Linked DNA regions of Bosea vaviloviae. The protein of the gene in region 1 interacts with the protein of each later gene in a pairwise test. Links are inferred from orthologs where the notes say so. Each region holds a gene or a part of one and is shown in the gene's direction. Other genes may lie near its edges.

The links.
Region 2: the proteins of secD (region 1) and pheT interact in binary tests that used the Escherichia coli proteins (3 or more experiments, as listed by UniProt). The link is inferred for Bosea vaviloviae from one-to-one orthologs.

The regions. Positions count from the first base shown.
Region 1 is NZ_CP017147.1:4,824,999-4,837,247, reverse strand. The notes cover bases 3,862-6,712. They hold secD (protein translocase subunit SecD), read left to right. Parts: upstream 3,862-4,407; coding sequence 4,408-6,018; downstream 6,019-6,712. Other genes in these bases: secF (protein translocase subunit SecF), read left to right, coding at 6,048-6,712; yajC (preprotein translocase subunit YajC), read left to right, coding at 4,083-4,352. In the rest of the region: BHK69_RS22125 (protein-L-isoaspartate O-methyltransferase family protein), read left to right, coding at 304-990; BHK69_RS22120 (peptidoglycan DD-metalloendopeptidase family protein), read left to right, coding at 1,159-2,562; BHK69_RS22115 (ATP-binding protein), read right to left, coding at 2,875-3,753; more of secF, read left to right, coding at 6,713-7,001; BHK69_RS22095 (Mth938-like domain-containing protein), read left to right, coding at 7,087-7,464; BHK69_RS22090 (phytoene/squalene synthase family protein), read left to right, coding at 7,566-8,504; methylenetetrahydrofolate--tRNA-(uracil(54)-C(5))-methyltransferase (FADH(2)-oxidizing) TrmFO, read right to left, coding at 8,699-10,111; BHK69_RS31640 (DUF1127 domain-containing protein), read right to left, coding at 10,336-10,491; BHK69_RS22080 (dienelactone hydrolase family protein), read left to right, coding at 10,995-11,906. UniProt on the Escherichia coli protein: Part of the Sec protein translocase complex. Interacts with the SecYEG preprotein conducting channel. SecDF uses the proton motive force (PMF) to complete protein translocation after the ATP-dependent function of SecA.
Region 2 is NZ_CP017147.1:2,463,635-2,480,792, forward strand. What follows is about bases 2,730-5,841. They hold pheT (phenylalanine--tRNA ligase subunit beta), read left to right. Parts: upstream 2,730-3,129; coding sequence 3,130-5,553; downstream 5,554-5,841. Other genes in these bases: BHK69_RS11510 (ceramide glucosyltransferase), read left to right, coding at 2,730-3,133. In the rest of the region: BHK69_RS11495 (hypothetical protein), read right to left, coding at 1-137; BHK69_RS11500 (hypothetical protein), read right to left, coding at 141-581; pheS (phenylalanine--tRNA ligase subunit alpha), read left to right, coding at 835-1,917; more of BHK69_RS11510, read left to right, coding at 1,946-2,729; BHK69_RS11520 (IS110 family RNA-guided transposase), read left to right, coding at 5,963-6,916; BHK69_RS11525 (alpha/beta fold hydrolase), read left to right, coding at 7,069-7,980; BHK69_RS11530 (tartrate dehydrogenase), read left to right, coding at 8,000-9,079; BHK69_RS11535 (TerC family protein), read left to right, coding at 9,185-9,889; BHK69_RS11540 (TerC family protein), read left to right, coding at 9,909-10,649; BHK69_RS11545 (4'-phosphopantetheinyl transferase family protein), read right to left, coding at 10,658-11,263; BHK69_RS11550 (AzlC family ABC transporter permease), read left to right, coding at 11,424-12,104; BHK69_RS11555 (AzlD family protein), read left to right, coding at 12,091-12,408; BHK69_RS11560 (branched-chain amino acid aminotransferase), read left to right, coding at 12,535-13,392; murein biosynthesis integral membrane protein MurJ, read right to left, coding at 13,546-15,072; BHK69_RS11570 (glycosyltransferase family 2 protein), read right to left, coding at 15,257-16,291; BHK69_RS11575 (ChbG/HpnK family deacetylase), read left to right, coding at 16,545-17,158.

The DNA.
Region 1 (12,249 bases):
CACCGATCTGCGCGCGCTGTTCGAGAAGAAGATCTCGGTGACGCCGCTTGAACTCGACCTGACGCATGAGCCGACGCTGACGCGTTTCGCGCAGGTGTTCGCTTGAGCGGGAATTTTGCTCAGGAAACACGGCGTCATCCTGGGCGGCCGAAGGCCGTCCCGGGATCCATCGTAGAACTCCGGAGCCCTCCGATGGATCACGGCGCTCCGCGGAGCCTGTCCTTGGGCCGGCCGACGGCCGGACCCGAGGGCTCCGGCCAGGATGACGTCGCGGTTGGAATGACCGCCAGCGCGGACTGAATCATGACCAGCGGCGAGGGCGCAGGGATGACCGAGGAGGCGGCCGCCAGCGAGGGCGAGCGCACCGTCGCCTTCCTTTTGTCGCTGCGGGCGCAGGGCGTGCGCGATCTTGTCGTGCTGCGCGCCATGGAGAGGGTGCCGCGCGAGCGTTTCGCGCCGTCGCGCTTTGCCGATCTGGCGCGCCAGGACGTTTCAGTGCCGCTGCCTTGCGGACAGACCATGACGGCGCCGCACACGGTCGCCGCGCTCCTGACCGCGCTCGAGATGCAGCCTTCGGCGCGCGTGCTCGAGGTCGGCACCGGCTCGGGCTATGTCTCGGCGCTGCTGGCTGCAATGGGCGGCGAGGTCGTCTCGCTGGAGCGCTACCGCACGCTGGCGCTGGCCGCGCATGAGCGCCTCACCGGCAATGGCTACGGCCAGGCGGTCGATCTGCGCCATGCCGACGGATTTCAGCCGGACCGGACGCTGGGCTGCTTCGACCGCATCCTGGTCAATGGCGTCGCGCAGGCCGTGCCCGAGGCGCTGTTGATGCGGCTTTCGCCGGGCGGGCGGCTTGTCGGCGCCTTGCGCGTCGAGGGCGTCGCGCGCCGGGTCGTGGTGACGAAGGCGGCCGATGGCAGCTTCGACCATGCCATGGGGCCGGTGGTGCGCCTGCCCCCGCTCGCGCCGGGCCTGGCGCGGGCGCTCTGATTTTTGACTCCAGCGTGTTTTCTTCACGCGGAGCGGTACCTCCTTCGCCGGAAATCGCTTGAGAGCCGCACAGAAAATGAAGCGGGCGGGAGAGGGCGAAACGCTTTCGTAACCTGAACAGGGCTTTAATGCTCCCCATCGAGTTGCGTTGTTCGCGAGTACCAGTCCATGCGTAGCCAGGTCGCCAAGCGTATTCTAGTCGGATCGGTCCAGCCCAGCGTCGTCCTTCGCGTGTCGACGGTCTGTCTGCTTGCTCTGGGCGTCAGCGCCTGCTCCTCGGAGACGATGCGCTTCTCCGACGCGCCGTTCTCCAGCCCCTTCAAAAGCGCCCAGGCGGCACCGCCCATGCGCGATCCTGCGACCACGGGCTCGATCGGCCGCGTCGCCAGCACGCCGCTGAACCCGCCATCCGCGCCAGCCATGGCGTCGGTCCGCTCGCAGCCGCTGCCGCCGCCGCAATCGGCCGTGGCGCTGCGCAATACGGCTCCGCTTGCCGCCGGCGGTACCGCTTCGGGCTGGTCCGCGCAGGGCGGCACGCCGGTCGTCGTCGCCCAGGGCGAGACGCTCGACATGATCTCCTCGCGTTATGGCGTGCCGCGTGCCGCGCTGATCTCCGCGAATGGGCTTTCGAGCCCCAATATCGCGCCGGGCTCGCGCCTGACCATTCCCGTCTATAATGCCAATGCAGGCTCAGTCCCGGCCGCGCGGCAGCAATTCGCCCAGAGCGCGCAGGTTCAAAGCGACGCCCGGCCGGAGCCTGCCCGCAACCTCGCGCCGCCGACAGCTCCTGCGGCCCGCATCGCGGCTCCCGCCATGCCGGCCAGCGCGACGGCCAGGGCCAAGGCTGTCGCCGAAGCCAAGGCAAGCGCTGCCGCCGAGTCCAAGGCGACTGAGGCCGCTCAGGCCAAGACCAAAGCCGCAACTGACGCGCAGGCGATGCGCGAATCGCGCGCCAAATTTGCTGCTGAAGCCAAGGCGAAGGCCGAGGCGCGCAAGACGACCGCAGCAGTGGCTCCTGTCGCGCCTGTGGCCAAGCCGATCGTCGCCGAGGTGAAGAAGCCTGCGCCTGAGAAGGTGAAGCCGGTGGTGGTCGCCAGCGCGCCTGCCGTTGAGCCCAAGGTTACGGCCGTGCCGAAGGCCGCGCCGGAGCCTGTCGTTACCGCGAGCCTGCCCAAGCCGGCCGCCGAGGAGAGTGCCTCCGACAAGGCCGATTTCCGCTGGCCGGCGCGTGGCCGTGTCATCAGCGGCTATAGCGGCAAGGGCGGCAATGAGGGCATCAACATCGCCGTGCCGGAAGGCACGCCGGTGAAGGCGGCTGAAGGCGGCACCGTCGCCTATGCCGGCAGCGAGCTGAAGGGCTACGGCAATCTGGTGCTGATCCGCCACCCCAACGGCTATGTCTCGGCCTATGCCCATAACGGCGATCTCAAGGTCAAGCGCGGCGATACGGTCAAGCGCGGCCAGGTCGTCGCCAACTCCGGCCAGTCCGGCAACGTCTCCTCGCCGCAGCTGCATTTCGAGCTGCGCAAGGGCTCCGCGCCGGTCGATCCGACGCCTTACCTGACCAACTGAACGATCCCGGAATTCGATCGGTACCCGCGAGACCCCACCGATCGGAACAAGGCGGGGCGGTCCCAGGAAAGGCCGCCCCGCTATTGCTTTGTCTATTCTCTTTTCCCTTCTCCCCTTGGGGGAGAAGGTGTCGAACGCAGTGAGACGGATGAGGGAAGGGTCGCCTAAGCGGCCCTTTCATATTTCAGATTGAGGCTCTTCCCTCATCCGACCCGGCTCCTTTTCCCGCCCCATCTCGGGCTTGCCCGAGATGGGCAACCCCAAGTGTCAAAGTCGGCAACAGCCGACTTTGATGGGGGAGCAGGAAAACGGCTACTCCTCCAGCCGCTTCCCCAGTCGCCCGGCCAGATCCTGGATGTATTGCCAGGCGGTGCGGCCGGAGCGGGAGCCGCGTGTCGTCGCCCATTCCAGCGCCTCGCGACGCAGATCCTCGGGCGCGACCTGCAGGCCGAAATGGCCGACATAGCCGTCGATCATCGCCAGATATTCGTCCTGGCTGCATTTGTGGAAGCCGAGCCAGAGGCCGAATCGGTCCGACAGCGAGACCTTCTCCTCGATCGCCTCGCCGGGGTTGATCGCGGTCGAGCGCTCATTGTCCATCATGTCGCGGGGCATCAGATGCCGGCGATTCGAGGTGGCGTAGAACACGACGTTCTCGGGTCGCCCCTCGACGCCGCCGTCGAGCGCCGCCTTCAGCGATTTGTACGAGGTGTCGTCGCCGTCGAAGGAGAGATCGTCGCAGAACACGATGGCGCGGTGCGGATCCGCGCGGAGCAGGGCCATCAGCACGGGCAGGCTCTCGATGTCCTCGCGATGGATCTCGATCAGCTTCAGCGGCAGCGCCTTGTCCTTGAGCCGCGTGTTGGTGTCGGCATGGACCGATTTGACCAGGGAGGACTTGCCCATGCCGCGCGCCCCCCAGAGCAGGACGTTGTTGGCGGGCAGGCCGCGCGCGAAGCGCTCGGTGTTCTCGGCCAAGGTGTCGCGGACGCGGTCGACGCCGCGCAGCAGCGAGAGCGCCACCCGGTTGACCCTGGCGACGGGGGCAAGGTCCGCCCCGGCCGGATGCCAGACGAAAGCGTCGGCCGCTGTCAGATCAGCCGGTTTGCGGGCAGGGGGAGCGATGCGCTCCAGGGCGGAGGCGATGCGCAGGAGCGTCGCAAGCGTCTGGTCGGTAGCGGTGTCGGTCATCTGGAAAGCGCCTTGAAACAGGTGAGCCGCAGCAGCCGTACCCGGCGGTACGGTTCAACAATCCGGTAAACTGCACCTCGATGCAAAGCGCAAGGCCATTGCGCGAATGATGGCAAGCCCATAGGTGGTGGACGCGGCTGGGTGACCGGCCGCTCTCAGATTGATTTACCGGCGTCCGTGGCTATAGTCCGCGCGATTTTGACAAGCCTGACGATGCTTTTGCCGCGCCCCGCGGCCGGTGGCCTTTTGCGCCGCTGCGATGAAGGAGCCTATTCGTGATCACCCCTGCTTTCGCTCAAGGCCTCGGCGGCGGTTCCTCCGACGTGCTGATGTCGCTGGTGCCGTTCGTTCTGATCTTCGTCATCATGTGGTTCCTGATCATCCGCCCGCAGCAGAAGCGGGTGAAGACGCATCAGGAGATGATCAAGAACGTCCGCCGCGGCGATACGGTGGTCACCTCGGGCGGCATCGTCGCCAAGGTGTCGAAGGTCATCGACGATGGCGAGATCGAGGCCGAGATCGCCGAGGGCGTGCGCGTCCGGCTGGTCAAGGGCATGATCCAGGAAGTTCGCGCCAAGGGCGAGCCGGTCAAGAGCTGAACGACGCTCCGGCTCCAAAGCGAGCCGGCGCGCGACAACAAGGCTGTTCAAGCAGATGCTTCGTTTCCAGGCCCGCAAGGTCATCGTCGTCCTTCTCGTGCTGTTCTTCGGTTGCGGTCTTGCGCTGCCGAACCTGTTTTCCCAGCAGACGCGAGACGCGATCAAGAACGGCGCGCCGTCCTGGATTCCGCGCATCCTGCTGCCGATCCACGCGGTCGTGCTCGGGCTCGACCTGCAGGGAGGCTCGCATGTGCTGCTGGAGATCGACCGGAGCGACCTGCTCCGCAGCCAGGTGACGCAGCTGCGCGACGATCTGCGCCGTATCCTGCGCGAGGAGCGCATCAGCTTCCAGGGCGGCATCGGCTCGATCGCGCGCGGCGTGCAGGTGCGTGTTCCCGAGGCCGCCGACCGCGCCAAGCTCCTGCCCAAGCTGCGCGAGCTCGCCCAGCCGGTCGGTACGCTGGGCGCCTTCGGGCCATCGAGCAACAGCACGCTCGAGGTGACGGAGCAGCCCGACGGCTTGGTTCAGCTCTCGGTGACGGAGGCCGGTATCAATGAGCGCGTCCGCCGCGCCGCGGGGCAGGCGATCGAGGTCATCCGCCGCCGTATCGACCCCGACGGTACGGTCGAGCCCAGCATCCAGCTCCAGGGCATCGACCGGATTCTCGTCCAGGTTCCGGGGCTGCAGGACCCGCAGCACCTCAAGACCATCCTGGGCCAGACGGCAAAACTGCAGTTCCGCTTCGTGGCGGAGCCGGGCGCGACCGATGTCGACATGCTGCCCTCGAAGGATAGCGGCGGCCAGCGGATCCCGGTCAGCCGGCAGGTCATCGTCGAGGGCGGCGATCTGATCGACGCGCAGCCGGCCTTCGATTCCCGCACCAGCCAGCCCATCGTCAATTTCCGCTTCAACATCCGCGGCGCGCAGCGCTTCGGCCAGGCGACGACCGAAAATCTGGGACGCGCGCTCGCCATCGTGCTCGATGACGAGGTGATCTCGTCGCCGGTGGTGCAGTCGCCGATCACCGGCGGCTCCGGCCAGATCTCCGGCAACTTCACCGTCGAGAGCGTCAATAATCTCGCCATCCTGCTGCGCGCCGGCGCCTTGCCGGCGAAGATGACGATCGTCGAGGAGCGCACCGTCGGCCCTGGGCTGGGCGCCGATTCGATCCATGCCGGCAAGCTCGCGACATTGATCGCGACCGCGCTGGTGATCCTCTACATGCTCGCGACCTATGGCGTGTTCGGGCTGATCGCCTCAATCGCGCTGCTCGTCCATGTCTGCCTGATCTTCGGGCTGATGTCGGTGCTGGGCGCGACCATGACGCTGCCGGGCATTGCCGGCATCGTGCTCACCATCGGCACAGCGGTCGATTCCAACGTGCTGATCTATGAGCGCATGCGCGAGGAGGAGCATCAGGGCCGCCCGCTGGTCTCGGCCCTGGAGGCCGGCTTCCAGCGTGCCTTTGCGACCATCATCGACTCCAACGTCACCATGCTGATCGCGGCCGTGGCGCTGTTCTCGCTCGGCTCCGGCCCGGTGCGCGGCTTTGCGGTCGTCTTCATCCTCGGCATCCTGACGACCGTGATCACGGCCGTGACGCTGACGCGGATGCTGATCGCGCTGTGGTATCGCTGGGCCCGTCCCAAGCATCTGCCGTTCTGACGCTGCCAACCCTTTTCAGGAGATAGCGCATGCGTCTGCTTCGCATCGTCCCCGATAATACCCGCTTCAAATTCGTCCGTTTCCGGCGCTTCAGCTACCCGCTCTCGGCCGCCTATTCCATGCTGGTGATCATCCTGTTCCTGACGGTCGGCCTGAATTACGGCATCGACTTCAAGGGCGGCACGCTGATCGAGATGCAGGCCAAGGATGGCAAGGCCGAGATCGCGCAGGTGCGTTCGACCGCCCATGGCCTGGGCTTCGGCGAGGCCGAGGTGCAGGAATTCGGCACTGCTGGCGACATCTCGATGCGCTTTGCCTTGCAGGCGGGCGGCGAGGCGGCCCAGCAGGCGGTCGTCGTCAAGGCGCGCGAGGCCTTCTCCGCGAACTATGATTTCCGCCGTGTCGAGACTGTCGGCCCGCGCGTCTCCGGCGAGCTGGTTCAGGCCGGCACGCTTGGCGTCGTGCTCGCGATCATCGGCGTGCTGATCTATCTCTGGTTCCGCTTCGAGATGCCGCTCGCCATCGGCGCGATCCTGGGCACGCTGCACGACATCGTCCTGACGATCGGCTTCTTCCTGATCACGCAGCTCGAGTTCAACCTGACCTCGATCGCGGCGATCCTGACCATTGTCGGCTACTCCTTGAACGAGACGGTGGTGGTGTTCGACCGCACGCGCGAGTTGCTGCGCCGCTACAAGACGATGCCGATCGACGAATTGCTCGACCTCTCCGTGAATTCGACGCTTTCGCGCACGGCGATGACCGCGACGACGACCTTCCTGTCGCTGCTGGCGCTGGTCTTCTTCGGCGGCTCGGCGATCGAGGGTTTCGCGCTCGTCATGCTGTTTGGCGTCGTGGTCTGCACCTATTCGGCGATGTTCGTCTCGACGCCGGTGCTGCTCTACATGGATGTGCGCTTCGGCCGTCCCGAGAGCGCCGAGGAGAAGGCGCCCGCCGCGACAAAGGCCAAGGCGAAGGCCTGATTTCACGCCTCAGCCCTCGCCCTGAGGAGCCGCGTAGCGGCGCCTCGAAGCATGCGGGCTGTCGCTGGATTGGAATGGATCGATCATGGCTCGCTTCGACGGTTTCGTTCCGGGCCGGCATCAGATCGACGCTTTTGGGGCCGGCGGTTTCCGCTTCGCCGATATGAGCCATCGCGGCTCGATCCTGGCGACGCCGGCGGGCATCCGGATCTGGCCGGTGACGGCTTTCGCCCAGATTACGCGCGAGAGCCTGCAGCAGGTTCTCGACGAGGCCGAGAGCATCGATTTCCTGCTGATCGGCACGGGGCACGACATCGCCTTCGTCCCCGCATCCCTGCGCGAGCCGTTCCGCGAGGCTGGAATCACCATCGAGGGCATGGCGACGGGGGCGGCGGCGCGCACCTATAATGTGCTGGTCGGCGAGGACCGGCGGGTGGCTGCGGCACTGATCGCGGTTGATTGAGCGCCTGCCATGACGACGAACGCATAGCCACGCACCCCAACCTGGGCCTAGACTGAAGCTTGAGCGAGGCCTTCCCCCGAGAGCTGGCCAAGGCGGAAACCATGCCGCAGACGACGCAGACCGACGATCGTTCCAAGACCGTGGTGCCGGCCTTGCCGGAGGCTTATGCGTATTGCGCCGCGCTGGTGCGCGAGCATGATCACGATCGCTATATCGCGGCCCTCTATGCGCCCGAGGCGCAGCGGCCGGCGCTGTTTGCCCTCTATGCCTTCAGCCATGAGATCGCGCGCGTGCGGGCGCTGGTCAGCGAGCCGCTGCCGGGCGAGGTGCGCATGCAATGGTGGCGCGACCTGCTGGAGAACGAGGCCAATGATCAGGGTGGCCAGGATCTTGGCGGCAAGGATTATGGCGGCAAGCGCGAGGGGCAGGCGCACCCCGTCGCGGCCGCGCTGCTCGACGCGGTCGCGCGCTACCGTTTGCCGATCGCGCCGCTGACGGGGCTGATCGAGGCGCGCATCTTCGATCTCTATGACGATCCGATGCCGTCCTTGCGCGATCTTGAAGGCTATGCCGGCGAGACCTCGAGCGCCCTGATCCGGCTCGCCTCGATCGTGCTGGCCAATGGCACCGATCCGGGCGGCGCGGCGGCCTGCGGCCATGCCGGCGTCGCCTACGCGCTGTGCGGGCTGATGCGGGCCTTTCCCTGGCATTCGGCGGCAGGGCAGGTCTACATCCCGGCCGATATCCTCGCCCGCAACGGCGTGACCCGCGACGATATCGTGCGCGGGCGCGGCGGGCCCGGCGTGCTCTATTCGCTGAAGGAGCTGCGCGAGATAGCGCGCAAGCATCTCAAGAAGCTGCGCGAGATGCGCGAGACGGTGCCTTCGGCGGTCGCTCCCGCCTTCCTGCCCGTTGCGCTGGTCGAGCCCTATCTCAAGCGCATGGAGCGCAGCGGCTACGACCCCTATCGCACGATCATCGCGCTGCCGGCCTGGCAGCGGCAATGGACGATCTGGCGGGCGGCGAAAGCGGCGCGGTAGCTGTCGCTGTCATTTCCGACAAGAACGCCGTCATTCCGGGGCAGGCCGAAGGCCTGAGCCCGGAACCCAGAACCGATGCGCTTCTTTGTCTAGGCTTTGATGTCCGACGCTGGTCCCTGAACCCGCATCGGTTCTGGGTTCCGGGCTCTTCGCTACGCGAAGCCCCGGAATGACGATGCGGTTCGTGAGTGACGCTACTCCGCCGCCTGAACCTCGACCCCGCCCGCCCAGGCCTCCATCTCCGCCTTCGCCCTTGCCGTCAGCGCGTGCTTGCGCGCGACGCTCTTGGCCGGGCCTTTCAGCTTCTTGCCGTCGGGGCCATGCGTCGCCTGGCCCTCGATATGCGGGAACAGGCCGAAATTGATGTTCATCGGCTGGAAGGAGCGCGGGCCCTCGTCGATGGTGACGATATGGCCGCCGGTGATGTGGTTGACCAGCGCGCCCAGGGCCGTCGTCGCGGGCGGCAGGGCGAGTTCCCGGCCGAGCCGCTGGGCGGCGGCCATGCGGCCCGCCAGCAGGCCGATCGCGGCGCTCTCGACATAGCCCTCGCAGCCGGTGATCTGGCCGGCGAAGCGCAGGCGCGGATCGGCTTTCAGGCGCAGCCGCTCGTCGAGCAGCTTTGGCGAGTTCAGATAGGTGTTGCGGTGGATGCCGCCGAGCCGGGCGAATTCGGCGTTCTGCAGCCCCGGGATCATCCGGAAGATCGCGGCCTGCTCGCCATATTTCAGCTTGGTCTGGAAGCCGGTCATGTTGAACAGCGTGCCCAGCGCATTGTCCTGGCGCAGTTGCACCACGGCATAAGCCTTGACCGTCGGGTTGTGCTTGTTGGTCAGCCCGACCGGCTTCATCGGTCCCCAGCGCAAGGTCTCGCGGCCGCGCTCGGCCATGACCTCGATCGGCAGGCAGCCGTCGAAATAGGGCGTGCCCTCCCATTCCTTGAACTCGGTCTTCTCGGCGGCCAAAAGCGCATCGATGAAGGCCTCGTACTGGTCGCGGTCGAGCGGGCAGTTGATGTAGTCGGCGCCGGTACCGCCCGGGCCGACCTTGTCGTAGCGCGACTGGAACCAGGCCTGGTCCATGTCGACGGAGTCGAAATGCACGATCGGTGCGATGGCGTCGAAGAAGGCGAGCGAATCCTCGCCGGTGAGCGACTGGATACCTTGCGCCAGCGCCGGCGAGGTGAGGGGGCCGGTCGCGATGATGACATTGTCCCAATCGGCGGGCGGCAGGCCGGCGATCTCGGCGCGGTCGATCGTGATCAGCGGATGGCCTTCGAGCGCGGCCGTCACGGCTTGCGAGAAGCCGTCGCGGTCGACCGCGAGCGCGCCGCCGGCCGGCACCTGATGCGCGTCGCCCTTGGCAATGATCACCGAGCCGAGCCGGCGCATCTCCCAATGGAGCTGCCCGACCGCATTGCTGAGCGAATCGTCGGAGCGGAAGGAGTTGGAGCAGACGAGCTCGGCCAGGCCTTCCGTCTTGTGCGCCTCGGTGCCGCGCACCGGCCGCATCTCGTGCAGCACGACCGGCACGCCGGCCTCCGCGATCTGCCAGGCGGCTTCGGAACCGGCAAGGCCGCCGCCGATGATGTGTATGGGTTTGACTGTCATGCCAGCGATGTGTCGCCACAGGCGCGCGCGGTCAAGAGATGGATCGATCTTGCTCGGCGTTATCCGGCGGCCGGCTGCCGCTTTTCGCCAGCGCGAAGCCGCGATCGGGCCGCATCCAGGGCCCAAAACGCAAAATGCCCGCTCGAAAGCGGGCATTCGCTCTTCGACCAGGTCCGAGGGGAGGACACGAACCCGGGAGAACTACTTGTAGAAGCCGTGAAGGCTCAGACGGCGGCGTGGGTCCGCGCGACGAAAGCGATTTCCGAACGCGACAGGCCGAGATCGTCCAGCTCGCGGTCGGTCAAACGCGACAGCTCGCGAACGGTCTCACGGTAACGCAGATAAGAGCGGATCTTGGCAGCAATCATGGTGACGAACATGGTGAAAGTCCTCGGTTTTTTCGGGGCCTTTTGGCCCTGACAGCGATGAATTCGTTGTGCACTGCATATATGGGAGCACCCTTGCCTGAAACAGAGGCGCTAGATCAGTTCCGTTATGCGCTTTGCGCATGTCGATTTAAGAAATGCTTCATAAATCAGGCGTTGTCCCGCAGTGAAGGTCTGGCAAGGTCATCGAGGGCCGCTCGATTCTGCCTATTCGATCGCCATTCGAGTGCTTTGCCGTTAACAAAGCGCTGCTTTGCCTCTTTTCTAGGCATGTTGCACCTGCTCAGTCCATGCGTGAGTACCGGGTCGGCGTTCTGACGTAAGGGGTGTCGGACCAAACAGGTGGTTTTGCGCGAAAAGATTCGCGTTTTCCGCGATCGAGAACCTTGCGATCACGCAGCTGTGACCATTTGCGCCCGATTGCTCCGATTCGGCCCCTTGGCAGTGCGTCCGCGCCGCCGCACTCTGCCGCCCCTTCCGATATGCGAGTAACCGCCATGACGAGCAGCACCGTGACGAGCAGCACCATCGCGAAAGCCGCCAAACCCCTGTTGGAGGGCCTGGACGGCCTCGTGCGCGAGCCCTTCTCGCGCCGTGGCTTCGTCATGACCGGGCTGGTCACCGGTTTCACCGCCGCCACCACAGTGGTGCAGGGCCAGACCATTTCCACCGATGCGACGGGGCTCGAGGCCGGCGAGGTCAAGATCCCGACCAGCGACGGCATGATGCCGGGCTACCGGGCCATGCCGAGCGGGGCAGGGCCGTTCCCGGTCATCCTCGTGATCGAGGAGATATTCGGCGTCCACGAATATATCAAGGACACCTGCCGCCGCCTCGCCAAGCTCGGCTACTGCGCCGTCGCGCCCGAGCTTTTTGCCCGGCAGGGCGATCTCACCAAGATGACCGACGTGCAGCAGATCGTGCGCGAGGTGATCGCGAAGAAGCCCGACGCCGAGATGCTGTCGGATCTCGACGCGACCGTGGCCTGGGCCGCGGCCAGCTCGAAGGGCAATATCCAGAAGCTCGGCGTCACCGGTTTCTGCCGCGGCGGGCGTGGCGTCTGGCTCTACTGCGCCCACAACCCGGCGCTGAAGGCCGGCGTCGCCTGGTACGGCCCGCTCGGCGGCAATCGCAGCGACATCCAGCCCAAAACGGCAGCCGATGTGGTCGGCGAGCTCAAGGCCCCGGTGCTGGGTCTCTACGGCGCTGCCGATACCGGCATTCCGGTGGCCGATGTCGAGAAGCAGCGCGACGCCGCCAAGGCGGCCGGAAAGACGGTCGAGATCGTGATCTTTCCGGACACGCCGCACGGCTTCCATGCCGATTACCGCCCGAGCTACCGCAAGGCGGCGGCCGATGACGGCTGGGCCCGGATGCTGGCCTGGTTCAAGACCTACGGGGTGGTGTGAGGCTGCGACTGACTAAAGCGCCGCCTTTCCTTCTCCCGGATGGGAGAAGGTGGCGCGGAGCGCCGGATGAGGGTGTGCCCTCTCAATAGGAGGTGCTGCGGCGCAGTCGCGCTCCAATAATCAGCGGCACACCCTCATCCCTGCCCTTCTCCCATCCGGGAGAAGGGTTCCCCGCGCCTTTTCCGGATTGCATCGTTGCGCGGGGCGGCACCTCGCTCCGCTCTCAGCGGAAGCTTCTCATGCTGGTGCAATTCATGAAGGCCATATGCGCCGGGGTGCCGCGCTTTGCCGACCGCCAGCGCATGTGGCCGGGACGGTGAGGGTCGGGATAGATGCTGCCGCC
Region 2 (17,158 bases), 2.4 Mb from region 1 along the record:
AGCGCGTCGACGACGCGTCCCTTCAGGACGACTGCCTTCTCATGCGGGATATTCCAGGCTTCGGCGGCCAGGGAGGAGGTGGCGCTGGACACTGTAAAAATCATCAGCGCGAGGCGTATCGTGGCGAGAGCTTTCATCGCTCAGTTTCCGAACGGCTGGATGCCGTATTCCTCATGCGTCATGGTGATGACGCCCTTGTCGTCGGCGATGCGGTCGACCAGCAGGTAGTTCACCCCGTCGCGCTCGAGCAATTCGCCATCGACCGCAACCTCATGCGTTGCCATGCGCGCGATGCGGGGATTGGCGGCGCTGTCCTCGTCGTCGCCGATCTTCAGGATCAGATAGAGTTCGCCCTTGGCGTCGCGGATGCTGACCGGGATGCCGCCGAGCGCGCACCAGACCGCGCATTGGTGATGAGCGGTGCCCTTGGCGAACATCAGCCCGCTGATCGAGCACCAGGTGTCGCTGATCTCGCCGTGGACAGTGACGCGCCTGCCATCCTGTGCGGCGGCGGATGCGAGGGGGAGGGCGGAGAGCGCCGCCGCCAGCACCATCGTCTGCCAGTGAGACATGATTGTCATGCAACTGCGCCCATAGCCGTGCAACTGCCCGGATTTCGCGTTCCAGCGCTGCTTTGCCGGCATGATTGCCTCTAGCATCGGCGCTGGCGACACCCGAGAGCCGGATGATTTCCAATGGAATCACAAAGTGATCCCATTGGAAATCTGAATCCGTCTCTCATCAAAGAGTTAGAGCAGGATTTATGCGAAAAACCGGTTTCCACTTTTTCGCATCCTGCTCTAGAAGATGCCTCGCAAATGGACCAGAGCAGGCATGAACGAGATCGATAACTTAGGCGCGAGCCTCCTTGCCGACATCGCCGGCGCGCAGGACGAGACCGCCCTGGAGCAGGTCAGGATCGCGGCGCTGGGCAAGGCCGGCTCGATCTCGGCGCTGCTCAAGACGCTGGGCGCCATGACGCCCGAGGAGCGCAAGGAAAAGGGGCCGCTGATCAACGGCCTGCGCGACACGGTGCAAGGCGCGCTCTCCGCCCGCAAGGAGGCGCTGGGCGAGGCCGCGCTCGACGCCAGGCTCGCCTCCGAGACGGTCGACATCACCTTGCCGGTCCGCGAGGGGCCCGAGGCGCGCGGCCGCATCCACCCGATCAGCCAGGTCATCGACGAGATCACCGCGATCTTCGGCGATATGGGCTTCTCGGTGGCGGAAGGTCCGGATGTCGAGACCGACGACCTCAACTTCACCAAGCTGAACTTCCCCATCGGCCATCCCGCCCGCGAGATGCACGACACCTTCTTCTTCGCGCCCGACGCCAATGGCGAGCGCAAGCTGCTGCGCACCCATACCTCGCCGGTCCAGGTCCGCACCATGATGGCGCAGGAGCCGCCGATCCGGGTGATCTGCCCCGGCCGCACCTACCGGATGGATTCCGACCAGACCCACACCCCGATGTTCCATCAGGTCGAGGGGCTCGTGATCGACAAGAAGGCCCATATGGGCCACATGAAATGGGTGCTTGAGGAGTTCTGCAAGGCGTTCTTCGAGATCGACAACGTCAAGATGCGCTTTCGCCCCTCCTTCTTCCCCTTCACCGAGCCTTCGGTCGAGGTCGATATCCAATGCTCGCGCAAGGGCGGCGAGATCCGCTTCGGCGAGGGCGAGGACTGGCTCGAGATTCTCGGCTGCGGCATGGTCCACCCCAATGTGCTGCGCAATTGCGGGCTCGATCCGGATGTCTATCAGGGCTTCGCCTGGGGCATGGGCATCGACCGCATCGCCATGCTGAAATACGGCATGCCGGATCTGCGCCCCTTCTTCGAGGCGGATCTGCGCTGGCTCGCCCATTACGGCTTCCGGCCGCTCGACCTGCCGACCTTGACGGGTGGGCTGTCGTCATGAGCGCGCGGCGGCATCAGGGGAGGGTGCGGTGAGCCTGGCGGCATCTGCTGGCCTGTTCGCGGCGCTCGCCCTCGCGATCAACCTGCTCTGCCAGGTGATCGCCCTGGTGCGCCTGCGCCGCAAGGATGCCGGCTGCGCCCTGCTCGATGCGCAGCCCCCGGTGACCATCGTGCGCCCGGTGCGCGGCATCGAGGCCTTCAGCAGGGAGACGGCGACCTCCGGTCTCCTGCTCGACTATCCCCACTACCAGACGATCTTCTGCGTTGCCGATGCCGATGATCCGATCGTGCCGTTGATCGCCGAGCTGATCGGCCGCTTCGGCTCCGAGCGGGTCAGCCTGATCACCGGCGATGTCGCCGTCAGCGCCAATCCCAAGCTCAACAACTGCGTCAAGGGCTGGGAAGCGGCGACGACCGAATGGGCCATCCTGGCCGATTCCAACGTGCTGATGCCGAGGGACTACATCCAGCGCATGCTGGCCTCCTGGCGCCCCGACACCGGGCTCGTCTGCTCGACGCCGGCAGGCTCGCGCCCGCAGGGCTTCTGGGCCGAGCTCGAATGCGCCTTCCTCAATACCTTCCAGGCGCGCTGGCAATATGCCGGCGAGGCGCTCGGCTTCGGCTTCGCGCAGGGCAAGTCGATGCTCTGGAACAAGCCTTTCCTCGACGCCAATGGCGGTATCGCGGTGCTGGGCGAGGAAATCGCCGAGGACGCCGCCGCCACCAAGCTGGTGCGCCGGGCCGGCAAGCATGTCCATCTCGTCGGCCAGCCCTTCGAGCAGCCCTTGGGCGAGCGCTCCCTGTATGACGTCGTGCAGCGGCAGTTCCGCTGGGCGCGCCTGCGCCGGGTGACCTTCCTGCCCTTCTTCGCGCCCGAGATCCTGTCCGGCCCGCTGCTGCCGGCGCTGTGCGCGGCTTTCGCTGCCGCGGTCTACGGATACTCCGCATGGCTTGGCCCGGCACTCGTGCTGCTGCCCTGGTATGTGGCGGAGATGGCGCTGGCCTATGGCGTCGGCTGGTATCTCTCCTGGCGCATGCCGCTGGCGCTGTTGCTGCGGGATCTGATCTTCCCGGGCGTCTGGGCCTATGCCTTCATCGCCGGCGAGGTTACCTGGCGCGGCAATTCCATGAAGATCCGGACGGATGGGGACGACCAGCTCAACGCTGCGTCGCCCGCGATGTCCCATGCCAATCTGAGAAGTGACGGACACTCATGAAGTTCTCTCTGTCCTGGTTGAAGGACCATCTCGACACTACGGATTCGCTCGACACCGTCACGGAGACGCTGACCCGCGTCGGGCTCGAGGTCGAGGCCGTCGAAGACAAGGCGAAGGCTCTCCAGGCCTTCACCATCGCCTATGTGATCGAGGCCAAGCAGCACCCGAACGCCGACCGGCTGCGCGTCTGCATGGTCGACACCGGCGCGGGCGAACCCGTGCAGGTCGTCTGCGGCGCGCCCAATGCCCGCACCGGCATGAAGAGCGTCTTCTCAGCCCCCGGCACCTACATCCCCGGCAAGGACATCACGCTCGGCAAGGGCGTCATTCGCGGCGTCGAGTCGAACGGCATGCTCTGCTCGGCCGCCGAGTTGCAGCTCTCCGAGGATCATGACGGCATCATCGACCTGCCTGACGACGCACCTGTCGGCCAGCCCTATGCCACCTATGCCGGGCTCGACGATGCCGTGATCGAGATCGCGGTGACGCCCAACCGCGCCGATGCGCTCGGCGTCGCCGGCGTCGCGCGCGACCTCGCCGCCGCCGGGCTTGGTGGCCTCAAGACGACGCAGGCCCAGCCTGTGCGCGGGACTTATCCTTGCCCGGTCAAGGTGACGCTCGATTTCGCCGGGGCGGACAAGGCCCTCTGCCCGGTCTTCGCTTTGCGGCTGGTGCGCGGCGTCAAGAACGGGCCTTCGCCGGAATGGCTGCAGGCGAGGCTGCGCGCCATCGGGCTCAGGCCGATCAACGCGCTGGTCGACATCACCAATTTCATGACCTTCGACCGCAACCGGCCGCTGCACGTCTTCGACGCCAACAAGGTCAAGGGCAATCTCACGGTGCGCCGCGCCAAGGAGGGCGAGACGATCCTGGCGCTCGACGGCAAGAGCTACACGCTGACCGGCGAGCAGGTCGTCATCGCCGATGAGCATGGCGTCGAGTCGCTTGCCGGCATCATGGGCGGCGAGGCCTCCGGCTGCGACGAGACCACCACCGATGTGCTGGTCGAGAGCGCGCTCTGGGACCCGCTCAACATTGCCCGCTCCGGCCGCGCGCTCGGCATCAACTCCGATGCGCGCTATCGCTTCGAGCGCGGCGTCGATCCCGATTTCACCCGTCCGGGCCTCGATCTCGCCACCGCGATGATCCTCGATCTCTGCGGCGGCGAAGCCTCCGAGATGGTCTTCGAGGGTGATCTGCCCGAGAGCGCCCATGCGATCGATTTTCCCTGGTCCGAGGTCAGGCGCCTGACCGGGCTCGATCTGCCGCAGATCGAGATGAAGGTCGCGCTGACCTCGCTCGGCTTCCACGTCTCGGGCGCCGGCGAGCGCGTCAAGGTCGCCGCTCCGTCCTGGCGCGGCGATGTCGTGGGGAAGGCCGATCTCGTCGAGGAGATCGTGCGTATCGCCGGGCTCGACCGCGTCGTCTCGACGCCATTGCCGCGCATCAAGGGCGAGGTGGTGAAGCCGGTCCTCACCGTGCTGCAGAAGCGCACCCGTGCCGCCAAGCGCCTGCTCGCCAGCCGCGGCCTCGTCGAGGCGGTGACCTGGTCCTTCATCTCGCATGACGCCGCGATTGTGTTCGGCGGCGGCTCGCGCCAGCTCGTGCTCGCCAATCCGATCGCGGCCGATCTCTCCGACATGCGCCCCTCGCTGCTGCCGGGGCTGATCCGCGCGGGCCAGCTCAACGTCGATCGCGGCCTCGGCGACGTCGCGCTGTTCGAGGTCGGGCAGGTCTTCAAGGACGATACGCCCGAGGGCCAGTTCATCGCCGCGTCCGGCCTGCGCCGGGGCACGGCGAGGCCGGAAGGCGTCGGCCGCCATTGGGACGGCGCCGCCAGGCCCGTCGATACCTTCGACGCCAAGGCCGATCTCATGGGCCTGCTGACGGGGCTCGGCGTCCCGGTCGGCGGCCTGCAGATCGTCGCGGGCGGCCCGGCTTGGGCCCATCCCGGCCGTTCGGCCACGCTCCAGTTTGGCCCCAAGGGCGTCATCGGCGCTTTCGGCGAGGTGCACCCCAAGGTGCTGAAGGCGCTCGACGTCAAGGGCCCGCTCTTCGCCTTCGAGATCCATCTCGATGCGCTGCCGCTGCCGAAATACAAGCCGACCAAGGTCAAGCCGAAGCTGGCGCTCTCGGGCTTCCAGCCGGTGACGCGCGATTTCGCCTTCATCGTCGAAAAGACGATCGCGGCCGGCGAGATGATGAAGACCGCGCAGAACGCCGACCGGGCTTTGATCGCGGATGTCTCGGTTTTCGACCTCTATGAAGGGCAAGGCGTCGATGCCGGCAAGAAGTCGGTCGCGCTGGCTGTGACCCTGCAGCCGGTCGACAAGACGCTGACCGAGGCCGAGATCGAGGCGGTCGGCGCCAAGATCGTCGCCGAGATGGCCAAGCGCTATGGGGCGGCGCTGCGGGGGTAGGGCACGGGAAACCCCTTCCGCATCGAAGTCGGCTGTTGCCGACTTCGATGAAGCCGTCGCGGCACGCTGCGAAGGGCGCGGGGAACCCTTCTCCCGGATGGGAGAAGGGCAGGGATGAGGGCCTGCCGCTGATTGTTGAGGTTCGGCGGAGCCGCAACGCCTTCTATTGAGAGGGCACACCCTCATCCGGCCCTCCGGGCCACCTTGCAACATGGATCTGTGCTGAACTGCTGGTGTTCCGTGAGGAATGCCCTGCTCCAGGTGGCCGCCTGGAGCAGGGCGGTCGTCGGACGGATCGACGCCACCCGAGCCGCGAGGCTGTGGAGAAGCAGGATCGCCGTCGGCTCTTCATCGAACCCGGATTGGTTGCCGGAACCTCGTGTTCGTTTGCAAGGCAGGGTCGACGAAGATGGAACAGCATAGCACAGGCGGGACGATTTGCGCCGGCATCGATGTCAGCAAGGCCTGGCTCGACATTGCTCTGACACCTGGGCAGGAGGCTTGGCGTGAAGCCAATACGGCGGAAGGCCACGCCAGGTTGGCGCAAAAGCTGAAGGCCGTCGGCGTCGAGAAGGTCGGCCTCGAAGCCACGGGCGGCTACGAGCTTGCGGTGACCGAGGCCTTACGGGCGGAAGGCTTGCCGGTGATCGTGTTCCAGCCGCGCCAGGTGAAGGCCTATGGAGCCTTCAAGCTCCAACGCGCCAAGAGCGATGGCATCGATGCGCGGCTCATCGCCCAATGCACGCAGGCGCAAGACACGCTGCGTGACGCCCCCTCCCCAGATCTGCTCGCGCTGGCCGAACATCTCACCCGGATCGAGCAGATCGAAGAGGATCTCGCCCGAGCCCGGATCCGGCGCGAGCGCTTCCGCGACGAACGTCTCCTCGCCCAGCTCGCCGACGAGATCGCCCGGTTGAAGCGGCTCAAGGCGGCCGAACTTGCCCGGCTCGGCCAAGCCGTCGCCGACCGGGCCGAACTGGCGCACCGGATGAAGCTGCTGCTCTCCATTCCAGGGCTGGGGAACAGAACCGCGCTCGCCCTTGTCATCCGCATGCCCGAGCTTGGCCGGCTCTCGCGCACGCAAGCTGCAGCCCTCGTCGGCGTCGCCCCCTTCGTCCATGAATCGGGCCGCTACAAGGGCCAGCGCCGCACCGGCGGCGGCCGCGCCCGGCTGCGAACCAGCCTCTTCGCCGCAGCCCAGGCCGCAGCTCTGCGCTGGAACCCAGCCCTCGTCGCGCTCTATCGCCGCCTCGCCGAACGCGGCAGGCCTCACGCCCTCGCCATCGTCGCATGCGTCCGAAAGCTCGTCATCTTCGCTAATGCCGTCATCGCAAAAGACAGGCCCTGGAAAACCCCCGCATGATAGTTGCTTCTCCCATCCGGGAGAAGGGAAGAGCGCGTGGCGCGTGCTCCAACCGCCCCCTCACCATTGATCAGGATTGTGTAATAATCGACGCGCGCAATCGCTCGAGAAGCAGGCTATCGGCTACCGATTATTGCAACCATGCGGCCCTGATGACCGTCACCGAAATCCCTGTCCAGGACAGCCTCTTCCCCGGTTTCCGCCTGCTCGATGTCGCGACATCGGGCGCGCGCATCCGTGTCCGGACGGGCGGGGAGGGGCCGGCTCTGCTGTTGCTTCATGGCTACCCGCAGACGCATGCGCTCTGGCACAAGCTCGCTGCGCGCTTGAAGGATAGCTTCACTTTGGTCTGCGCCGATCTGCGCGGCTATGGCGACAGCGACAAGCCGGCCAGCGATGCCGAGCATTTCCCCTATTCCAAGCGCGCCATGGCGCTCGACATGGCGCAGGTCATGACGGCGCTCGGGCATCAGCGCTTCTTCGTCGGCGCGCATGATCGCGGCGCGCGCGTCGCCCATCGCCTGGCGCTCGACCATGCCGAGCGCGTCACCAAGCTCGCGACGCTGGACATCGCGCCGACCCGCGAGATGTACGCCAACACCACCGACGCCTTCGCCCGCGCCTATTGGCACTGGTTCTTCCTGATCCAGCCCGCGCCCTTCCCGGAGCGGATGATCGGGGCGGATCCCGAGGCTTACTGGCGCAAGAAATGCGGCTCCGGCTCGGCCGGGCTGACGCCCTTCGCACCTGAGGCCTTGGCGCATTACCTGCGCTGCTTCAGCGATCCGCAGACCATCCATGCGAGTTGCGAGGATTATCGCGCCGCCGCCACCATCGACATCCGCCATGACGACGAGGATGGCGGGCGCAAGCTCAATCAGCCGCTGCTCGCGCTCTGGGGCGGCAACGGCATCATCGGCACATGTTTCGAGCCTCTGGCGCTGTGGCGGCAGCGCGCCGAGAACGTCCAAGGCCGTGCCTTGCCAAGCGGGCATTATCTGGCGGAGGAGATTCCCGATCTCGTCGCCGCCGAATTCACGGCCTTCTTTGGAGAACACCCATGAGCTTGTTTGGACGAAAACTATGAGTGGGACCAATCGAGTCTATCGTATCGCCGTCATCGCCGGGGACGGCATCGGCAAGGAAGTCATGCCCGAGGGCCTGCGCGTACTCGAGGCGGCTTCCAAGAAATACGGCTTCGAACTGCGCCTCGACGAGTTCGATTTCTCGTCCTGCGATTATTACGAGAAGCACGGCAAGATGCTTCCCGACGACTGGAAGGAGAAGATCGGCGGCCATGACGCGATCTATTTCGGCGCGGTCGGCATGCCGGCGCAGGTGCCCGACCACATCTCGCTCTGGGGCTCGCTGCTGCTCTTCCGGCGTGAATTCGACCAGTATGTGAACCTGCGCCCCGTGCGTCTGATGCCGGGCGTTCCCTGCCCGCTCGTCGGCCGCAAGCCCGGCGATATCGACTTCTTCGTCGTGCGCGAGAACACCGAGGGCGAATACTCCTCGGTCGGCGGCAAGATGTTCGCCGGCACCGAGCGCGAGATCGTCATGCAGGAGACGGTGATGAGCCGGGTCGGCGTCGATCGCGTGCTGAAATACGCTTTTGAGTTGGCCCAGCGCCGTCCGCGGAAGAAGCTGACCTCGGCGACCAAGTCGAACGGCATCTCGATCACCATGCCGTATTGGGACGAACGGGTGAAGGAGATGGCCAAGAACTATCCCGGCGTCGCCGTCGACCAGTACCATATCGACATCCTGACCGCGCATTTCGTGCTGAATCCGGACCGTTTCGACGTGGTCGTGGCTTCCAACCTGTTCGGTGACATCCTCTCGGATCTGGGCCCGGCCTGCACCGGCACGATCGGCATCGCGCCGTCGGGCAACATCAACCCGACCGGCGATCATCCCTCGCTGTTCGAGCCGGTCCATGGCTCGGCGCCCGACATCGCGGGTAAGGGCATCGCCAACCCGATCGGCCAGATCTGGTCGGGTGCGATGATGCTGGATCATCTCGGCGAGATCGAAGCCGCCAAGGGCATCGAGGCTGCGATCGAGCGCGCGCTTGGCGACGCCCGCACCCGCACCCGCGATCTCGGCGGCACGCTGGGAACGGAAGCCGCGGGCAAGGCTGTCGAGCAGGCGCTGGGCTAAAGGCCCGGCCTCCAAGACCCTGGTGCTTAATAAGACCCGGTGGCGAGACAAGCGCCGCCGGGTTGACTAGAAACTAAGCTGACGCTGCTGGAAGGGCTGGCCTTGATGGATCTCTCCTCGATCTCCTTCGTCGATCCCCTGATCTGGGGAAAACTGGCGGAGATCATCGCGCTCAACATCGTCCTTTCCGGCGACAATGCCGTGGTGATCGCGCTCGCCTGCCGGGCGCTGGCGCCGGCGCAAAGAGCCAAGGGCATCGCGCTCGGCGCGGGCGTCGCGGTGGTCCTGCGCGTCGTCTTCACCGTGCTGATCGCCTCGCTGCTGAACGCGCCCTTCCTGCATATCGTCGGCGCGCTGCTGCTGGTCTGGATCGCGGTCAAGCTGATCATCGAGGATGGCGAGAGCGACGAGGATTCGATCACGGCGAGCAGCAAGCTCTGGAAAGCGGTCCAGACAGTCGCGATCGCCGACATCGTCATGAGCCTCGACAATGTGCTGGCGATCGCCGCCGTCGCCAAGGATTCGATCCCGCTCCTGATCGCGGGGCTGGTGATCTCGATTCCGCTGATCGTGCTCGGCGCCTCGCTCATCACCAGCCTGCTGACGCGCTTCCCGGTGCTGGTCTGGGCGGGCGCTGCGCTGCTCGGCTGGGTTGCCGGCGAAATGTTCGACAGCGACCCCTGGCTCATCACCCGGTTCGGCGCTGATATGCTGCACCGCCTCGAATATCCCGCTGCTGCCCTGGGCGCGCTTCTCGTGCTCGCCCTTGGGTATTGGCTGAAACCGCGCCGGCCAGATCCGGCCCTCTGACACAGGGACTGACCGACTTATGGACTTTTCATCATCCCAATTCTGGGTGTCGTTGCTCCAGATCATCTGGATCGACCTGCTCTTGTCCGGCGACAACGCAGTCGTCATCGCGCTCGCCTGCCGCTCGCTGCCGGAAAACCGGCGCAAGATCGGCATCTGGCTCGGCGCCGGCGCGGCCGTCGGCCTGCGTATCGTCTTCGCGCTGGTGGTCAGCTATCTGCTGAACGTCCCTTTCCTGAAGGTGGCCGGCGGCGTGCTGCTGTTCTGGATCGCCATCAAGCTCGCCATGGGCGAGGAGGAGGCCCATAACGAGATCGAGGCGAGCGACAATCTCTGGCGGGCGGTGCGCACCATCGCGATCGCCGACGCCGTGATGAGCCTCGACAACGTCATCGCCATCGCGGCGGCCTCGCGCGGACATCCCGAGCTCTTCATCTTCGGCCTGCTGCTCTCGATCCCCTTGATCATCATGGGCGCGCAGCTCCTGACCTCGATCATCGAGCGCTTCCCGATCCTGGTCTGGCTCGGCGCTGCCCTGCTCGGCTGGATCGCGGCGGAAATGATCATCGGCGACATCGCTGTGCTGCAATGGCTCCAGGTCAATATGCCGAGCTGGGTCGCCCCTGTGCCGACCGAGGTCAGCGCACTCGGAATCGGTCCGGCCGCCATGCCGCACTACATCTCCTCGGCCATCGGCGCGGCGCTGGTTTGCCTCGTTGCCTATGCCCTGAAGAAGAAGCCGGCAGACCAGCCAGGCTGAGGTCTCACTCAGCCGAGAACCACAACCGCGGCGGCCAGGCTCTCCTGGCCGCCGTTTTTGATGATGCGGCGTGTGCCGCGGCTCGTGCCGGGCCGCTCGGGATCGGCGACGTCGAAAGCCTCTGGCGAGGTGAGCGTGATCGCGAAGCTCTCCGGCGCGCGGGCGAAGCCGGTGCCGAGCGCCTTCACATAGGCCTCCTTGGCCGCCCAGAGCTGCGCAAAGGCCAGCGGCCGCGTCGGTTCGGGCAGGGCGAGCAGCGCCTCCCGCTCCTGCGGATGCAAGATCGCGAGCGGTAGCGCGGCCAAGGGTTCGACCCGCTCGACATCGACCCCGACAGGATGCTGCGCCAGCGCCAGCGCGACGAAGCCCGCCCGCGTCGCGAGCGAGAGATGCAGCCCCGCCGCGGTCGGCCGAGCCAGCAAAGGCCGGCCGCGTTCGTCATGGCCGATCGCGATGGCCTCGATCGGCAGGCAAAGCTGGGCGGCGATGATTCTCCGCGCCATCTCGCGCCGCAAGGCCGAGCGTTCGGCGAGGTTGGCCGGGCTCGCGCCGGTCGCGATCAGCCAGGTCGCGGGCAGGGCAGGGGCGGCGATGGGAGAGGTCAGCCAGTGCATGGCGCGAGGCTAGCACGGGACTGGCGCTTGTCCCGCCCTGCGCCGGCCTCATGCGAGGCCGGTGCTGCCATCCGTTGACGGTACGGGGCGTTAGGGTTCTTGAAGAGCCATGACCGCTTCGCCTGAACCAACCTTGGAGTCTGCCCGCCCCTTGCTCACCATGCAGGGCGTGCGCCTGGGTGTCCGCAGGGTCTCCGTGCTGATGCCGGGCATCGTCGTCTTCGCGGTCGCCTTCGGCGCGGCGGCCGCGGCCAAGGGGCTGAGCCTGCTGGAGACGGTGCTGATGAGCGCGCTGGTCTATGCCGGCGTGGCGCAGCTGGTGGCGATGGAGCTGTGGCGGCCGGAATGGAGCTGGGGGGCGATTGCCGGGCTTGCCGTGGTCACCGCGACGGTGAATGCGCGCATGGTGCTCCAGGGCGCTTCGCTGCAGCCCTGGTTCGCGCCTTATCCCAAGGCGCTCAACGCCGCGCATCTCTTCCTCTTCACCGATGCGAGCTGGCTGATCGGCGCGCGTTACCATGGCGAGGGCGGGCGTGATCTGGGCGTGATCATCGGCGCCGGCATCACGCTCTGGATCGTCTGGGTCGCGACGACGATTCCGGGATATCTGCTCGGCGCGTTGGTGGCCGATCCACGCCAATACGGCATCGATCTGGTCATGCCGATCTTCTTCGCCGCGATGATCGTGCCGCTCTGGCGCGGCAAGCGGGCGGCCGTGCCCTGGGTCGTTGCGGGGCTCGTCGCCTTGGTCACGGCAAAGCTGGTTGACGGCTACGCCTTCATCATCGTCGGCTCGCTTGCCGGCGCGCTTACAGGGGCGTTCAGCGATGACCCTGCCTGATCCCGGCCCATGGGGCGCGCCTTTCGTCATCCTCGCCATGACGCTGGCGACCTATCTCTGCCGCATCTCCGGCGTGATCATGATGGGCTTCATTCCGCTGACGCCGCGCGTCCGGCGCGGGCTTGCGGCGCTGCCGGGCTCGATCGTGGTCGCGACCGTGCTGCCGCTGATCGAGCGGCTGGGTTTCGCCGCCGCGCTCGCACTGATCGCGGCGATCGGCAGCATGGTGCTGCGGCGCAGCGAGTTGCTGGCGCTGGTCGTCGGCATGGCGACGGTCTCAGCGGCGCGCGCGCTCGGCTTCTGATCGATCACCGCTTCCGATCGCTTCCATCACATCCCGTCATCGCTTGGCGGCCCGCGCCATGTTGACGCCGACGATCTCTGGGCAGACGGTGTCCGTCAGTAAAACTGACCAAATTGGAGCGCCGCTATGGCATGGTATTCTCAGACGTGGAGCTGGTTCGACGGTGCCTGGCACGAAGGCAACCCCGGCCTGGTGGGTCCACGCAGCCATGCGCTCTGGCAGGCCTCTTCGGTCTTCGACGGCGGCCGCTATTTCGATGGCGTCGCGCCCGATCTCGCCGCCCATGCCGCCCGCGTCAACCGCTCGGCCGTGGCGCTCGGCCTCAAGGCCACGGTGACGCAGGAATTCATCATCGAGAAGACGCATGAGGGCGTGAAGAAATTCGCCCCCGGCACGGCGCTCTACGTCAAGCCGATGTATTGGGGCGAGGCCGACGGGCCCTCGACCATCATGCCCGATCCGGATTCGACGCAGTTCTGCCTCTGCCTGTTCGAGGCGCCGATGCCGCAGCCGACCAATGGCTTCTCGGTGACGCAAGGCGCGTTCCGCCGTCCGACCATGGAGACGATGCCGACCGACGCCAAGGCCGGCTGCCTCTATCCCAACAACGCCCGCATCCTGCGCGCCGCCAAGGCCGCCGGCTTCGACAATGCGCTGGTGCTCGACATGCTGGGCAACGTTGCCGAGACCGCGACCTCGAACATCTTCCTGGCCAAGGACGGCGTCGTCAGGACGCCGGCTCCCAACGGCACCTTCCTGAACGGCATCACCCGCCAGCGCGTCATCGGCCTGCTGCGGCAGGACGGCATCCCCGTCGAGGAGATGAGCCTGCGCTACAGCGATTTTGAGCAGGCCGACGAGATCTTCATCTCGGGCAACTATTCCAAATGCATGCCGGTCACCCGCATCGACAACATCACGCTGCAGCCCGGTCCAATGTTCCGCCGCGCTCGCGAACTCTACATGGACTTCGCCCACACCTAGGCGGCGTGAAGCCGACGCCTGCGGCGCTGCTCAGGATTCAGGGCGTCATTCTCGGGCTTGCCCCGAGAATCGTGTGACCAGAGCGCTCTGGTTTACGAGGTGGTCGGGTCAAGCCCGACCATGACGCGCTTCGGATAGGCCAAACCGGCAGAGCTACCGCAGCAGCCTGGCGAGTCGGCTGAGCTTGAGCCCCAGCGCGGCGATCGCGAGATAGATCGCCGCGGCCACGGCCCCGACGCAGGCGAGCGCCGCGAGCCTGGGCTGCAGCGGAAACCACGCCGTCGCAGCGAGCAGGGAGGGGGCGGACAAGCGCGCCGCCAGGCCAGCCAGGACCGCCGCCAGCACGACGATGGCGGCAAAGCCCGACAGCCCCCGCGCCGGCCGTGTCCAGCCGCGCTGCACGCCCAGGACGAACAGCGCGCCGACATTGATCCAGGCGCCCGCCGCGGTCGCCAGCGCAAGGCCAGGCGCGCCCCAGTCGCGCCAGAGCAACAATTTCAGCGCGACATTCGCGGCGATGGCCGCCAGCGAGACCAGCATCGGCGTCGTCGTGTCGCCGCGCGCCTGGAAGCTCGAAACCTGGGTGCGGATCATCACGATGGCCGGCAACCCGATCGCATAGGCGAAGAGCACGGCTGCCGCCGCCTGGCTCGCGGCAGCATCGAAACGCCCGCGCTCGAACAAAGCGGAGACGATCAGTTCGGGAACGGCGAGGAATGCGGCAGCGAAGGGGGCGGCCGCGATCAGCGTCAGCGCGACGGCCCGGTTCTGCGCCCTGTCGGAGCCGGCGACATCGCCTGCCGCGAGCAGGCGGCTCATCGTCGGCAGCAGGACCGTGCCGACGCCGATGGCGATGACCCCGATCGGCAGTTGGTAGAGGCCGCCTGCGTAGTAGAGCGCGGAATAGGCGCCGGCCGGCAGCAGCGAGGCGATGATCGTGTCGGCGAAAAGCGCGATCTGGACACCGGCCGAGCCGATGACAGCAGGCCCGAACGCCTTCAGGAAGGCCTTGACGTCGAGATCGACGCGCGGCCGCACCACGGCCGCAGCGACATTCGCCCGGCGCGCCGCGAGCGCCAGCACGAGCCATTGCAGGAAGCCGGAGATCACCACGCCCCAGGCGGCGGCATAGGCCGCATTGGGGAACAGGAAGGCAACGGTAAGCGCCGCGATCAGGCAGAGATTGAGCAGGATCGGTGCTGCCGCTGCCGCCGCGAATTTGTCGATGGCGTTGAGGTTGGCCGAGAGCAGCGTCACCAGCGTGATGAAGAGCAGATAGGGGAAGGTGATTCGCGTCAGCGCGACGGCGAGTTCGAAGCGCTGCGGATCATGCGCGAAGCCGGGCGCGAGCAGGCGCACAACCTCGGGCATGAAGGGCAAGGCGAGCCCGAGCAGGACGATCTGGACGATCAGGTTCAGGGTGAAGACCCGGTCGGCGAAGAGCGCGGCGGCCGCCTGGCCGGCCTGCTGCCTGACCCGGGCATAGGCGGGGATATAGGCCTGGTTGAAGGCGCCTTCGCCGAAGATCGCGCGGAAATGGTTGGGCAGGCGCAGCGCGACCGAAAACGCATCCATCAGCGGGCCGGCGCCGAGCACCGCCGCCAGCACGATGTCACGCACGAAGCCCGAGAGGCGCGAGAGCAGCGTGAAGCCGCCGACGGAGAGGATTTTTCTGAACATCGCGTGCCTTGGGGCGGCCTGGAACCTCAGCCCTCATCCTGAGAAGCCGCATAGCGGCGTCTCGAAGGATGGTCCAGTGCGGCAGGGCCGCTCCATCGTCATTGCGAGCGCAGCGAAGCAATCCAGACGGTCTCGCTCTACGTCCCCCGGATTGCTTCGCTTCGTTCGCAATGACGGTCTCCGCCTACCGGATCAAGGGCGGCAGGGCGTCGCCGCGCGGATGGTCGACGGTGCGGGCGTCGAAACCGACGCGCTCGCCGATCAGATAGAGCGGCCGCCGCTTCACCTCGGCGAAGATGCGCCCGACATATTCGCCGATCATGCCCAGCGAGATCAGCTGGATGCCGGAAAAGAACATGATCGAGACGATCAGCGACGGGAAGCCGGGCAGGTCGGTGCCGAAGAAGACCGTGCGCAGCAGGAAGAAGGCCGCCGAGAGCGTGGAGATGACGGCGATCACGACGCCGGCCCAGGTCGCGATCTTCAAGGGCACGGTCGAGAAGGACGACAATCCGTCGAAGGCGAAGCTGAACAGCTTGCCGAAGCGGAACTTGGTCTCGCCATGCTGGCGCTCGGCGACCTCGAAGGTCACGCCGATCGAGGGAAAGCCGACCCAGGCATAAAGCCCCTTGGAGAAGCGCGCCCGTTCCGGCAGGGCACGCAGCGCGTCGACCACCTTGCGGTCGAGCAGGCGGAAATCGCCGGCGCCCTCCGGCAATTCGGTTTCACCGAAGCTCGCGAACAGCTTGTAGAACGCCCTGGCGAGATTGCGCTTGAGGGCGCTCTCGCCCGCCCGGCTGGCGCGCTGGCCGTAGATGTTCAGGAAGCCGCCGCGCCATTTCTCCAGGAAGACCAGGATCGTCTCCGGCGGATGCTGCAGATCGGCGTCCATGATCACGACCGCGTCGCCCGAGGCATGGTCGAGCCCGGCCGCGATGGCGATCTCCTTGCCGAAATTGCGGCTGAACGAGACGGCGCTGATCCGGGGATCGCTGGCGCTCAGCAGCTTCAGCACGGACAGCGTGCCGTCGCGGCTGCCGTCATCGACGCAGACCAGCTCCCAGGACGAGACCGCACCCGCCAGCACCGTCTTGAGCCGCTCGACCAGGATCGGCAGATTGTCGGCCTCGTCATGGACGGGCACGACGATGGACAGCTCCGGCCGGCCGGCCCGGGCGCGCGGGGCTTCCACTGGGGGGATGGGCGACGTCTCGGACACGAACAGAACCTCTCAGGCGCAGATCTGGACAAGCGCTCGCTCGACAAGCACTTGCTCGACTAGGACTTGCTCGACAAGGGCTTGCTCGACGAGGCTTTGCGGCTCGCTGCCCGGCGAGGGGTGACGCTGTCCGCACAGAACCGTAAAGCTGGCGCGCTCACAAGGGCGGTGAGAGCAAGCCCTGCCGGCCTCCGGCCCAATATTCCGGGCCGGCTCGCCGTGCCGCCCTTATCCGATCGCAGATGAACCAGGGATGACAGACGAGATGACGACCGGCTTCGTTCTCTGCGCCGACGACTTCGCCCTGACGGAGGGAGTCAGCCGCTCGATCCTGTCCTTGCTCGAGGCCGGCAAGCTGTCTGCGGCGGGCGCGATGACCAACCGCCCGCATTGGAAGTCCTTCTCCGGCGCCTTCGCGGCGCAGGCGGGCAGGGCGGATCTCGGCCTGCATCTGAACCTGACCTGCGCCGCCCCGCTCGGTGCGATGCCGCGCCTGGCCGGCAATGGCGTGCTGCCGAAGCTGGGCGATCTGGCGCGCGCCGCGCTCTTGTCGGGCACGGCGCGCGCGGAGATTACCGCCGAGATTGCGCGCCAGCTCGATGCCTTCGAGGATGCGATGGGGCGCGCGCCGGATTTCCTCGACGGGCACCAGCATGCCCATGTCCTGCCCGGTGTGCGCGGTGCGGTGCTGGCGGCGCTGCAGAGGCGCTACCGGGAGGGCGCGGTCTATCTGCGCGATCCCGCCGACACGGCCGCCGCGATCCGCCGGCGCGGCGTCGCGACCAGCAAGGCGCTGGTCATCGCCGGCCTGGCGCGGGGCTTGAGGCGATCGGCCTTGAGGCGAGGCATTCCGGTCAATCGCGGTTT